Regions from separate parts of the Arthrobacter sp. NPDC056493 genome, predicted to be linked through region 1. Evidence: riboswitches for the same ligand, from Rfam matches in the RefSeq annotation. Region 1 holds a riboswitch; each other region holds the start of a gene.
What was found. A riboswitch is a leader RNA that binds a small molecule or an ion and turns the genes downstream of it on or off. The one in region 1 is predicted to bind cyclic di-AMP.

Region 1 (2,192 bases):
GATCACGACGGCGGTGCCGTCACCTTTGGTGGCCATCGTCCTCCTGACGGTCCTCACCGTGGTGGCCGGGATCGACGTGCCCGCCGTCCAGGACAAGGGCCAGCTGCCGGAAAGCCTGCCCACGCTGTTCATCCCTCAGGTGCCGCTGACGTGGGAAACCTTCCAGACCATCGCACCGTTCTCGCTGTCCATGGCGCTGGTGGGGCTGCTGGAATCCCTGATGACGGCCAAGCTTGTGGACGACATCACCGACACCCGCTCCAACAAGACCCGCGAATCCTGGGGCCAGGGCGTGGCCAACATCGTCACCGGGTTCCTGGGCGGCATGGGCGGCTGCGCGGTAATCGGGCAGACCATGATCAACGTCAAGGGCTCCGGCGCCCGGAGCCGGGTGTCCACGTTCCTCGCGGGCGCCTTCCTGCTGGTGCTGGTGGTCACCCTGGGCGACATCGTGGGTCTCATCCCCATGGCGGCGCTGGTGGCGGTGATGATCTTCGTCTCGGCCATCACTTTCGACTGGCACTCTGTTGCACCCGCAACGCTGAAGCGGATGCCCAAATCGGAAACCGCCGTCATGCTGATCACCGTGGGCACGGTGGTGGTCACGCACAATCTGGCGATCGGCGTCGGCGTCGGGGTTTTGGCGGCGATGGCGATGTTCGCCCGCCGCGTGGCCCATTTCGCCACCGTCGACCGTACGGAAGTGGAGCTCAACGGCCGGACGGTGGCCACCTACACTGTGGACGGCGAACTGTTCTTCGCCTCCTCCAACGACCTCTACACGCAGTTCAACTACGCCCGCGACGCCGAGCCGGACATCGACAGCGTGGTGATCGACCTGCACGCCTCGCACCTGTGGGATGCCTCCACCATCGCCGTGCTGGACTCCGTCACGGAGAAATACCGCAGGCACGGCCGGGAGGTGGAACTGATCGGCCTCAACTCGGCCAGCATTCAGATGCGGGAACGGCTGGCCGGCAAGCTCAACGCCGCAGAGTGAGGCTCACCACACCAATCAGGCCCCGCCCCTCTACATGACGCGGGCAAACCGGAAGTGAACGACACGGCGCCGTTACCTTAATGTGACATTGAACGATGCCTCCCGTACGGTGGAAAACGTGCCTTTTTCACCGATAGGGCACTCCCGCGCTGATTGCCTAACTCTGCCGCAGCCCGAGGAACCAACCGAAGACCCATGTCCGGCAGAGACGGGGAAACCACTTTTCGGCCCGCTTATAGCGGGTCTTGGGGTGAAGCCGCGCAGTTCCTGACCACGCTCAGGACCGCGGCCGGGTGCCTCCCATCCGAATCCGACAGCTCACCTCGCAGGCATCGGGAGAGGCTTCTTCATGTCGTTCCGCATTATTTCTGGCCGCCGTGCTGCGGCCATCCTTGCCGCCTCCGGGCTGGCCTTCACCGGCAGCGTCGCAGCCAACGCCGCGAACGTTCCGGCCCAGCCGGCGCAGGCACCGGCCGCCGCGGCCGCCAGCCAGGTCCAGGCTCCGCTGAACGCTGCCTCCAGCGTCAGGATCGAGTTTGAACGCCCCGCGGTCAAGTCGGCCCCGGCCCCCGTGGCGGCAGCACCCGTCGTCGAAAAGCCGGCAGTAAGGAAGACCGCGGCACCTGCAGCCGCCACCGTCGCTGCCGCGCCCGTTGCTACCGCGGCCCCCAAGGCTGCAGCTGCGCCGGCCGCGGCCGCACCGAAGGTCACCGTCGAGGCTGCCGCTCCGGCCCCGAAGGCACCCGTCAAGGCTGCCGCGGGCGTCAACGCAACCATGCTGGCGTCGGCCTACGCCCAGATCGGCATCACGCAGGACTGCACCGCCATGGTGGAGAAGGCCCTCGGCGCGGCCGGCATCCCTGTGGGTGACCTCGCGCCCATGCAGTTCCTGAACCATGGCGTGGTGGTCTCCACCCCGCAGCCCGGCGACATGGTGGTCCAGTCCGGCCACGTGGCAATTTACGCGGGCGCCGGCAAAGTCATCAGCGGCGGCATGAACGGCATCAACGCCACCATGGCCCACCCGCTGTCCTGGCTCACCGCCACGGGCCCCGTCACGTTTGTTCGCGCGGCCTAGCAGAACTGAAGAAACCGCCGTGTTCCGCTGCCTTGGGGGCGGCGGAACACGGCCATCCCCCAAGGTGCTCCCACCTTTCTACAAGGATGGTGGGAAACACTGGCTATGCCTGAT
Region 2 (2,192 bases), on a different contig from region 1:
GGGCACGCATCGCCGAACGGCTCCGCCACTCGGGCCCCACCGTCTCGCAGACCATTGGCAGGATGGAGCGCGACGGCCTCGTCGTCGTCTCCGGTGACCGCCACCTTGAACTGACTGAAGTGGGCCGGAAGCGCGCTACCGAGGTGATGCGCAAGCACCGGCTCGCCGAACGCCTCCTCGCCGACGTCATCGGCCTTGATTGGGCCTACGTCCATGACGAGGCCTGCCGGTGGGAGCACGTCATGAGTGAGCGCGTGGAGCGCAGGATCTACGAAATGCTCGACCACCCCACCGAGTCGCCGTACGGCAACCCGATTCCCGGCCTGGCTGCGCTCGGCGGGCCGCCCGCCCGCCCGTTCTCGGACGGCGTGGTGAACCTGCTGGATGCCATGACTGGCTACGGCCCGGAATCCAAGGTCACCGTCAGCCGCCTGGCGGAACCCATCCAGGTGGAGCCGGAGCTGCTGCTCCAGCTGGATGAAGGGGGGATCCGGCCTGGCGCCGTCGTCTCGCTCGAACGCGTGGGGGAGTACATCTCGGTCCGCGTGCCCGGGTTTGAGGGTGCCCTTGAGCTCCCGCCGGAAGTTGCCGCGCACGTGTTCGTGCGCCTGGACTAGCTCCCAACGGGCCCGTGGGCCGGGTGCGGCTTCCTGTCTGACATCTGCAGGCAGGATGACCTACCACTTTTGCACAGGGAATATAACGGAATTATTACTGCGCTTCTTTAATCGCCTATAGTTAAACGGCAACGCCGATACTAAAGCGTTACCTGATCTGGAGCCGAACCTTGCCAGCAGATCAGTAGCACGAGTCACCCACTGGCAGGGGCGGGGGAACCACAACCGGCTGTTTCAACAGCCTTGGGGTGAAGTCCGCAGCAGCAAGTCTTTTCCGCAGAAGGAATCCTCCCGGGATACCCCTGTGCCGGAACGGCTTGTTACGGCGGACCGGGTCCGAACTCTCTGACCCGAATCCGACAGCTAACTTCGCAGGCTATCCAGAGAGGAAACAGTACTTGTCCATGCAGAATGCCCGGGGCCGCCGCCGCGCGACCGGTCCCGCTCCGGAGCCGCGCCTCGCGGAGGCCATTGCCGCGGACCGTCCCCGGGACGCCCAGCGTGAAGCGCGCCGCCGCCGGGGTCCCTTCCGGCAGGTCACGGATTTTGCCTCGGCCAGTGGCGTGGGGCAGAAAGCCGGCGTAGTCCTCGCTGCCACCGGCCTGCTGCTGACTGTTACTGTCCCCGCCACCAGCCCTGTCCTGGCCGCCGGAGAGCCGGGAGGGGCGTCTGCGTCCGCTGCCTCGGCCCAGCCGAAGGTCTCGGCTGAAGCGGCAGCAAAGATCGACTTCAGCCGCACGTCCGTCTCCACCACCGGCGACCCGGACGGAAAGCTGAAGCAGCTCCTCAGCGCCCAGTCAGCCGGCAGCATCAGCCGTTCGGCCTCGGTGGGGACCCTGGGCGGCCCGCTGACCACGCTGGTCAGGTCCTCGCCGTTCGGTTACCGGGTCAGTCCGATCACCGGCGGTGCCGGCGAGTTCCACCGCGGCCAGGATTTCGCTGCCCAGTGCGGCACCCAGGTGCTTGCCGCGGCCAGCGGCAAGGTCACCTTTTCGGGATGGCACCCCTATGGGGGAGGCAACCGCGTCGTGATCGATCACGGCAACGGCCTGGAGACCACGTACAACCACCTGTCGTCCTCCAGCGTCCAGGTTGGCCAGAAGGTCACCCGGGGCGAAGTTATCGCCCTCAGCGGGACCACGGGCGCCTCCACGGGCTGCCACCTCCACTTCGAGGTGATGGTCAACGGGGACGTCGTTGATCCCCTCGGCTGGCTCTGAGCCACGTCGAGCGAGCACCCTCATTCCTGTGACACGCCGTGACCTGAATGTGACATTGGCTCCGAACTGCTGTACCGTCTAAACCGCGTCAACTTTTCCGAAGTTGACGCTCTTGAGTGGATTGCCTAACTCTGCCACCGCTCAAGGTCCGTTCGCATTACATCGTCTGGCAGGGGCGGGGGAACCAATTTTGGTCTTCGCAAGAAGGCCTTGGGGTTAAGTCGCAAAGCTTCCCAGGAAGCGGAGCGGCCGGGTGACTCCCATCCGAATCCGACAGCTCACCTCGCAGGCATTGGGAGAGGCTACCTTCGTGTCTTCACGCCACAATGCCGCGCGCCACCGCGCGCAAACGGTT
Region 3 (2,192 bases), on a different contig from region 1:
GTGCAGAGCCAGTCCGAACGCATGACCGCCCTGGTGGAGGACCTCCTGCTGCTCGCCCGGCTCGACGAGGGCCAGCCGCTCAAGCTCAGCGACGTTGACCTCACGCAGCTGGTGATCGAGACCGTCAGTGACGAAAAAGTCATGGCGCCGGACCGGGCCTGGCATCTGGACCTCCCGGAGGAACCCGTGTCGGTCCGGGGTGACGACTCGCAGCTGCACCAGGTCCTCGTGAACCTGCTCTCCAATGCCCGCAAGCACACCCGTCCCGGCACCACGGTGACCACCGGCGTGATGCGGTCGGCTGACGGCAGTGCTGTGATTACTGTCACGGACGACGGCGCCGGCATCCCGCCGGAATTCGTGGACAAGGTCTTCGCGCGCTTTGCCCGCGCAGACGCCTCACGGGCGACGCCGGCGCAGCCGCCCCTGTCGCCTGCCTCCGCAACGGCGAAGGGTCCTGCCACCGGTGGCGCCAGCGCGCAAACAGCCCTCCGTACCGCGGATTCGCGGGGAGAAACAGGGCCTTCGCAGGCAGAACCTGGCGTCGCCTCGGCAGAGGGAACCAGCGGCCTGGGACTGTCCATCGTGCAGTCCATCGTGGAAGCGCACGGCGGCACGGTGGAGGTCACGTCCCGGCCCGGCCGGACGGAATTTGCGGTCCGGCTGCCCATGCAAGGCGCCGCGCCGACGCCGTGACTCCCGTTACCTAAATGTGACTTAATCAGAAGCCTCCTGTACCGTCGATATGGTGCGGCCGCCACTAGCGCCGCATCTCCGGATTGACGCCCAGCTCTGCCGCTTCCCGGATTCCGCTACATCAGGCAGAGGCGGGGGAACCAGAGTCCCGGGCTTTCCGCATCAGCCCTTGGGGTGAAGCCGACACGTGAATTTCCGTGCGGCCGGATGACCTCATCCGAACCCGACAGCTAACTCCGCAGGTGTGAGAGGCAATCCACCATGTCTGAATTTAAGACTCAGGCGCGCCCTGAACGCGCCTCAGATCAGTCTGACCGCACGACGTCACGCCAGGGCATTTCCCGGCACCGCGCCGAACCGGCCCGGCCTACGACGGCCTGGGGCCGTCTCACTTCCGGCCTTCCGTCCTTTGGCCGCCGGGCGGCTGTCCTGACCACTGCCGCCGCGGTGCTCGTTGGCGTCGGTGCCGCAGGCCACGCGGCCGACCAGGCCACGCCTTCCGCCGCCGAGCCGGCAGCGGCCACCGCGGACGCCGGGCAGACGCTGAGCTTCGACAAGACGCTGATCTCCGCCCTTCCGGCCCCGTCCGCGGCGTCCATCGCTCCGCAGTCCTCGTCCCAGGCCGCTGCCAAGGAGTCTGCGGCCAAGGCTGCCGCTGCAAAGAAGGCTGCCGCCGCTAAGGCCGCCGCCGCCCAGGCTGCTGCCGCAAAGGCCGCCGCGGCTAAGGCCAACGCCGCCGCCGTCCAGGCTGCCGCAGCGAAAGCTGCCGCGGCCAAGGCGGCCGCAAAGGCCCGGGCCGCTGCGCCTGTGGCCCTGAACGATCCCTCCGGCGCACAGGCCTACGCAGCCGCCAGGCTCGGATCCTTTGGCTGGTCCGCAGACCAGATGCAGTGCCTGCAGCGGCTCTGGACCAAGGAATCGGAATGGCGCACCACGGCCACCAATGCCAGCAGCGGCGCCTACGGCATCGTCCAGTCGCTGCCCGCAGAGAAAATGGCGAGCGCCGGGGCGGACTACCGCACCAACTACCGCACCCAGATCAACTGGGGCCTGGACTACATCAAGGAGCGCTACGGCTCCCCGTGTGGCGCCCTGAACTGGCACCTCGCCCACAACTGGTACTGACCGGTTTGCCGCGGCCGAACCGGCTGAGGGCGAGCATTTCTGCACCGCTTTAGAGTGCCCGAGGGCCCCGGATCCGCCAGGATCCGGGGCCCTCTTGCCGTCCGTGCCCACCCGCGGCCGGCAAAGAGGTGCAGAAATGCGGCCACCCACCGGCCGCTCATTCCGGCCGCCACAAGCCGCTCATTCTGGCCGCCAGCGAGCGCTGAGGAACTTCCACAGCCCCTGCACAGCTTCGCCCTAAAACCCTCATAACAGCGGCCGCCACTGTTGATGCATGACCATCACTGACCAGGCCTCCGGACCCCAGCCGCACCCACCGCTGCACACCCGGCCGCACGCGCTCCATGGAGCCGGCGCGGCCGGAGATGCCC
Region 4 (2,192 bases), on a different contig from region 1:
CGTCGTGACGGGCGGATCCCTGGTCCTGGCGCTGCTTCTCCTGTTGCTGGGCCTGGCGGCAGGCGTGCTGCTGGTGCTGCCGGTGGGCGGCGCGGATGTGCCGATCGTCATCTCCCTGCTCAACGCGTTCACCGGCCTGGCTGTTGCGGCGTCCGGCCTGGTGCTGGGGAACGTGCTGCTGGTGGTGGCCGGCACGCTCGTGGGCGCCTCAGGCACCATCCTCACCCGCGCGATGGCCGCGGCCATGGGCCGCAGCGTGGCCGGCATCCTGTTCGGCGCGTTCCGGGGAGGTTCGACGGCGGGATCCACGGCCGTGAGCGACCGTCCGGTCCGCTCGTCCAGCCCGGAGGACGTGGCGGTGCTCCTGGGCTACGCGCAGCGCGTGATCATCGTTCCCGGCTACGGGCTCGCCGTGGCGCAGGGGCAGCACACCGCGGCAGAGCTGGCGCAGGCCCTGGAATCCCGGGGCACCCGCGTGGACTTCGCCATTCATCCGGTGGCCGGGCGCATGCCGGGGCACATGAACGTGCTGCTCGCCGAGGCCAACGTGCCCTACGAATCGCTCAAGGAAATGGGCCAGATCAACTCCGAGTTCCGCACCGCCGACGTCGCGCTGGTGGTCGGCGCGAACGACGTCGTGAACCCCGCCGCGAAGACCACGGCCGGATCGCCGATCTACGGGATGCCAATCCTCGAGGTGGCGGACGCGCGTCAGGTGGTGTTCCTCAAGCGCTCCATGCGGCCGGGGTTCGCCGGGATCGAGAACGACCTCATGTTCGAGCCGCAGACCACGCTGCTGTTCGGCGACGCGAAGGAGTCCCTGACGAAGGTGCTGGGCGCGGTGAAGGCCCTGTAGGGTGTTGGGGTCTGCACCCTCCCGCACTGGTTCCTCAACTGCTTATTCAACCGCCGCCGTTACCGAAATGTGACTTTTGGTGCGGGGGTGCGGTAGCCTCGGCCGGTGCCCTGGTTCCGCTCAGGGCATCCCGGGCAGAATGCCGAGCCCTGCCGCTGACCGGGATCCGTTCGCTATCACCAACAGGCAGGGACGGGGGAACCACCTTAGTACCGGCCTTGCGCGCCAAGGCCTAGGGGTTAAGTCCAGGCGCTGCGCCCAGCAGCGGGCAGGACCGGGTGACTCCCACCCGAACCCGACAGCTAACCCCGCAGGCATGGGAGAGGCACATCAACCATGTCACGTAAGTTCACGCCCGCGCGCCATCGCGCCACCCCGACGACGTCCATCGCCCTGCAGGGCCTGTCGTATTCCTTCAAGTCCAATGCCGCCTCGGTTGCCAAGCCGGCGGCCGCCGCCGCCGTCGCTTCCGGACTCCTCTTCGGCGCGGGGGCACCTGCCCACGCAGGTGCCTACGCGCCCGAGATTCCGGCCAGCGGCGCTGCACAGTCCGCCCCGGCCCCGGCCGCTGCTGCTGTGAAGTCCGTCGCGGGCCAGGCGCTCGCCGCACCCACCCAGGCGCAGGCTCCGGCAGTCCCGGCCCCTGCGCCGGCACTCCCGGCTCCGGCAGACGGAGGATCTGCTGTTGCCGGCGCGTCGCACACCGTTGCGCCCGGCGACACCCTCGGCGCCATCGCGGCACGCCACGGCGTCAGCCTCGATGCACTGCTCGCGGAGAACGGCCTGTCCCTGGCCTCCGTCATTTACCCCGGTGACCAGATCCTCATCCCGGGGCCCGGCGCGGCCGCGGCTCCCGCAGGGCCGGCAACTCCCGCAGTGCCTGCGGTCCCCGCGGCCCCTGCTGTTCCGGCCGTTCCTGCAGCCCCGGCCGTCCCGGAGCCCGCCGGCATGGGAATCTACAACGCCTCCGCGTCGATAACCCCGGCAACAGCAACCGCTCCGGCAGCCAGCGGCGCGGGCGCGGCCATTGTGGCCTCCGCCAGGGCGCAGCTTGGTGCCACCCAGGACTGCACCGTCCTGGTGGAGCAGGCCCTGCGCTCCGTCGGCAAGTCCGTCGGCGACCTCGCGCCCGCGCAGTTCTACCAGTACGGAACTCCGGTCTCCTCCCCGCGGCCCGGTGACCTGATGATCAGCGGCGGACACGTCGGCGTCTACATCGGCGGCGGCCAGGCCATTAGCAGCGGCATGAACGGTGTCAACGAAACCATCGTGCACCCGGCCTCCTGGCTCACCGGCTCCACTTACGTGCGGGTGAACGCCTAACAGCGGATGCCCG

Region 2: linked by a shared signal. The riboswitch ahead of ACFQ50_RS15250 (M23 family metallopeptidase) and the one ahead of ACFQ50_RS09390 (hypothetical protein) in region 1 are both predicted to bind cyclic di-AMP.
Region 3: linked by a shared signal. The riboswitch ahead of ACFQ50_RS05720 (hypothetical protein) and the one ahead of ACFQ50_RS09390 (hypothetical protein) in region 1 are both predicted to bind cyclic di-AMP.
Region 4: linked by a shared signal. The riboswitch ahead of ACFQ50_RS12440 (LysM peptidoglycan-binding domain-containing protein) and the one ahead of ACFQ50_RS09390 (hypothetical protein) in region 1 are both predicted to bind cyclic di-AMP.

The regions. Positions count from the first base shown of each region.
Region 1 covers NZ_JBHTSL010000016.1:63,630-65,821, forward strand. Annotated here, with positions in the region: gene ACFQ50_RS09385 (SulP family inorganic anion transporter) at 1-1,000, shown strand, start outside; cyclic di-AMP (ydaO/yuaA leader) riboswitch at 1,145-1,346, shown strand; gene ACFQ50_RS09390 (hypothetical protein) at 1,350-2,078, shown strand.
Region 2 covers NZ_JBHTSL010000037.1:22,851-25,042, forward strand. Annotated here, with positions in the region: gene ACFQ50_RS15245 (metal-dependent transcriptional regulator) at 1-617, shown strand, start outside; cyclic di-AMP (ydaO/yuaA leader) riboswitch at 769-1,010, shown strand; gene ACFQ50_RS15250 (M23 family metallopeptidase) at 1,022-1,837, shown strand; cyclic di-AMP (ydaO/yuaA leader) riboswitch at 1,950-2,143, shown strand.
Region 3 covers NZ_JBHTSL010000008.1:111,687-113,878, reverse strand. Annotated here, with positions in the region: gene ACFQ50_RS05725 (ATP-binding protein) at 1-696, shown strand, start outside; cyclic di-AMP (ydaO/yuaA leader) riboswitch at 801-952, shown strand; gene ACFQ50_RS05720 (hypothetical protein) at 958-1,821, shown strand; gene ACFQ50_RS05715 (glycosyltransferase) at 2,096-2,192, shown strand, end outside.
Region 4 covers NZ_JBHTSL010000027.1:125-2,316, reverse strand. Annotated here, with positions in the region: gene ACFQ50_RS12445 (NAD(P)(+) transhydrogenase (Re/Si-specific) subunit beta) at 1-856, shown strand, start outside; cyclic di-AMP (ydaO/yuaA leader) riboswitch at 1,018-1,186, shown strand; gene ACFQ50_RS12440 (LysM peptidoglycan-binding domain-containing protein) at 1,193-2,179, shown strand.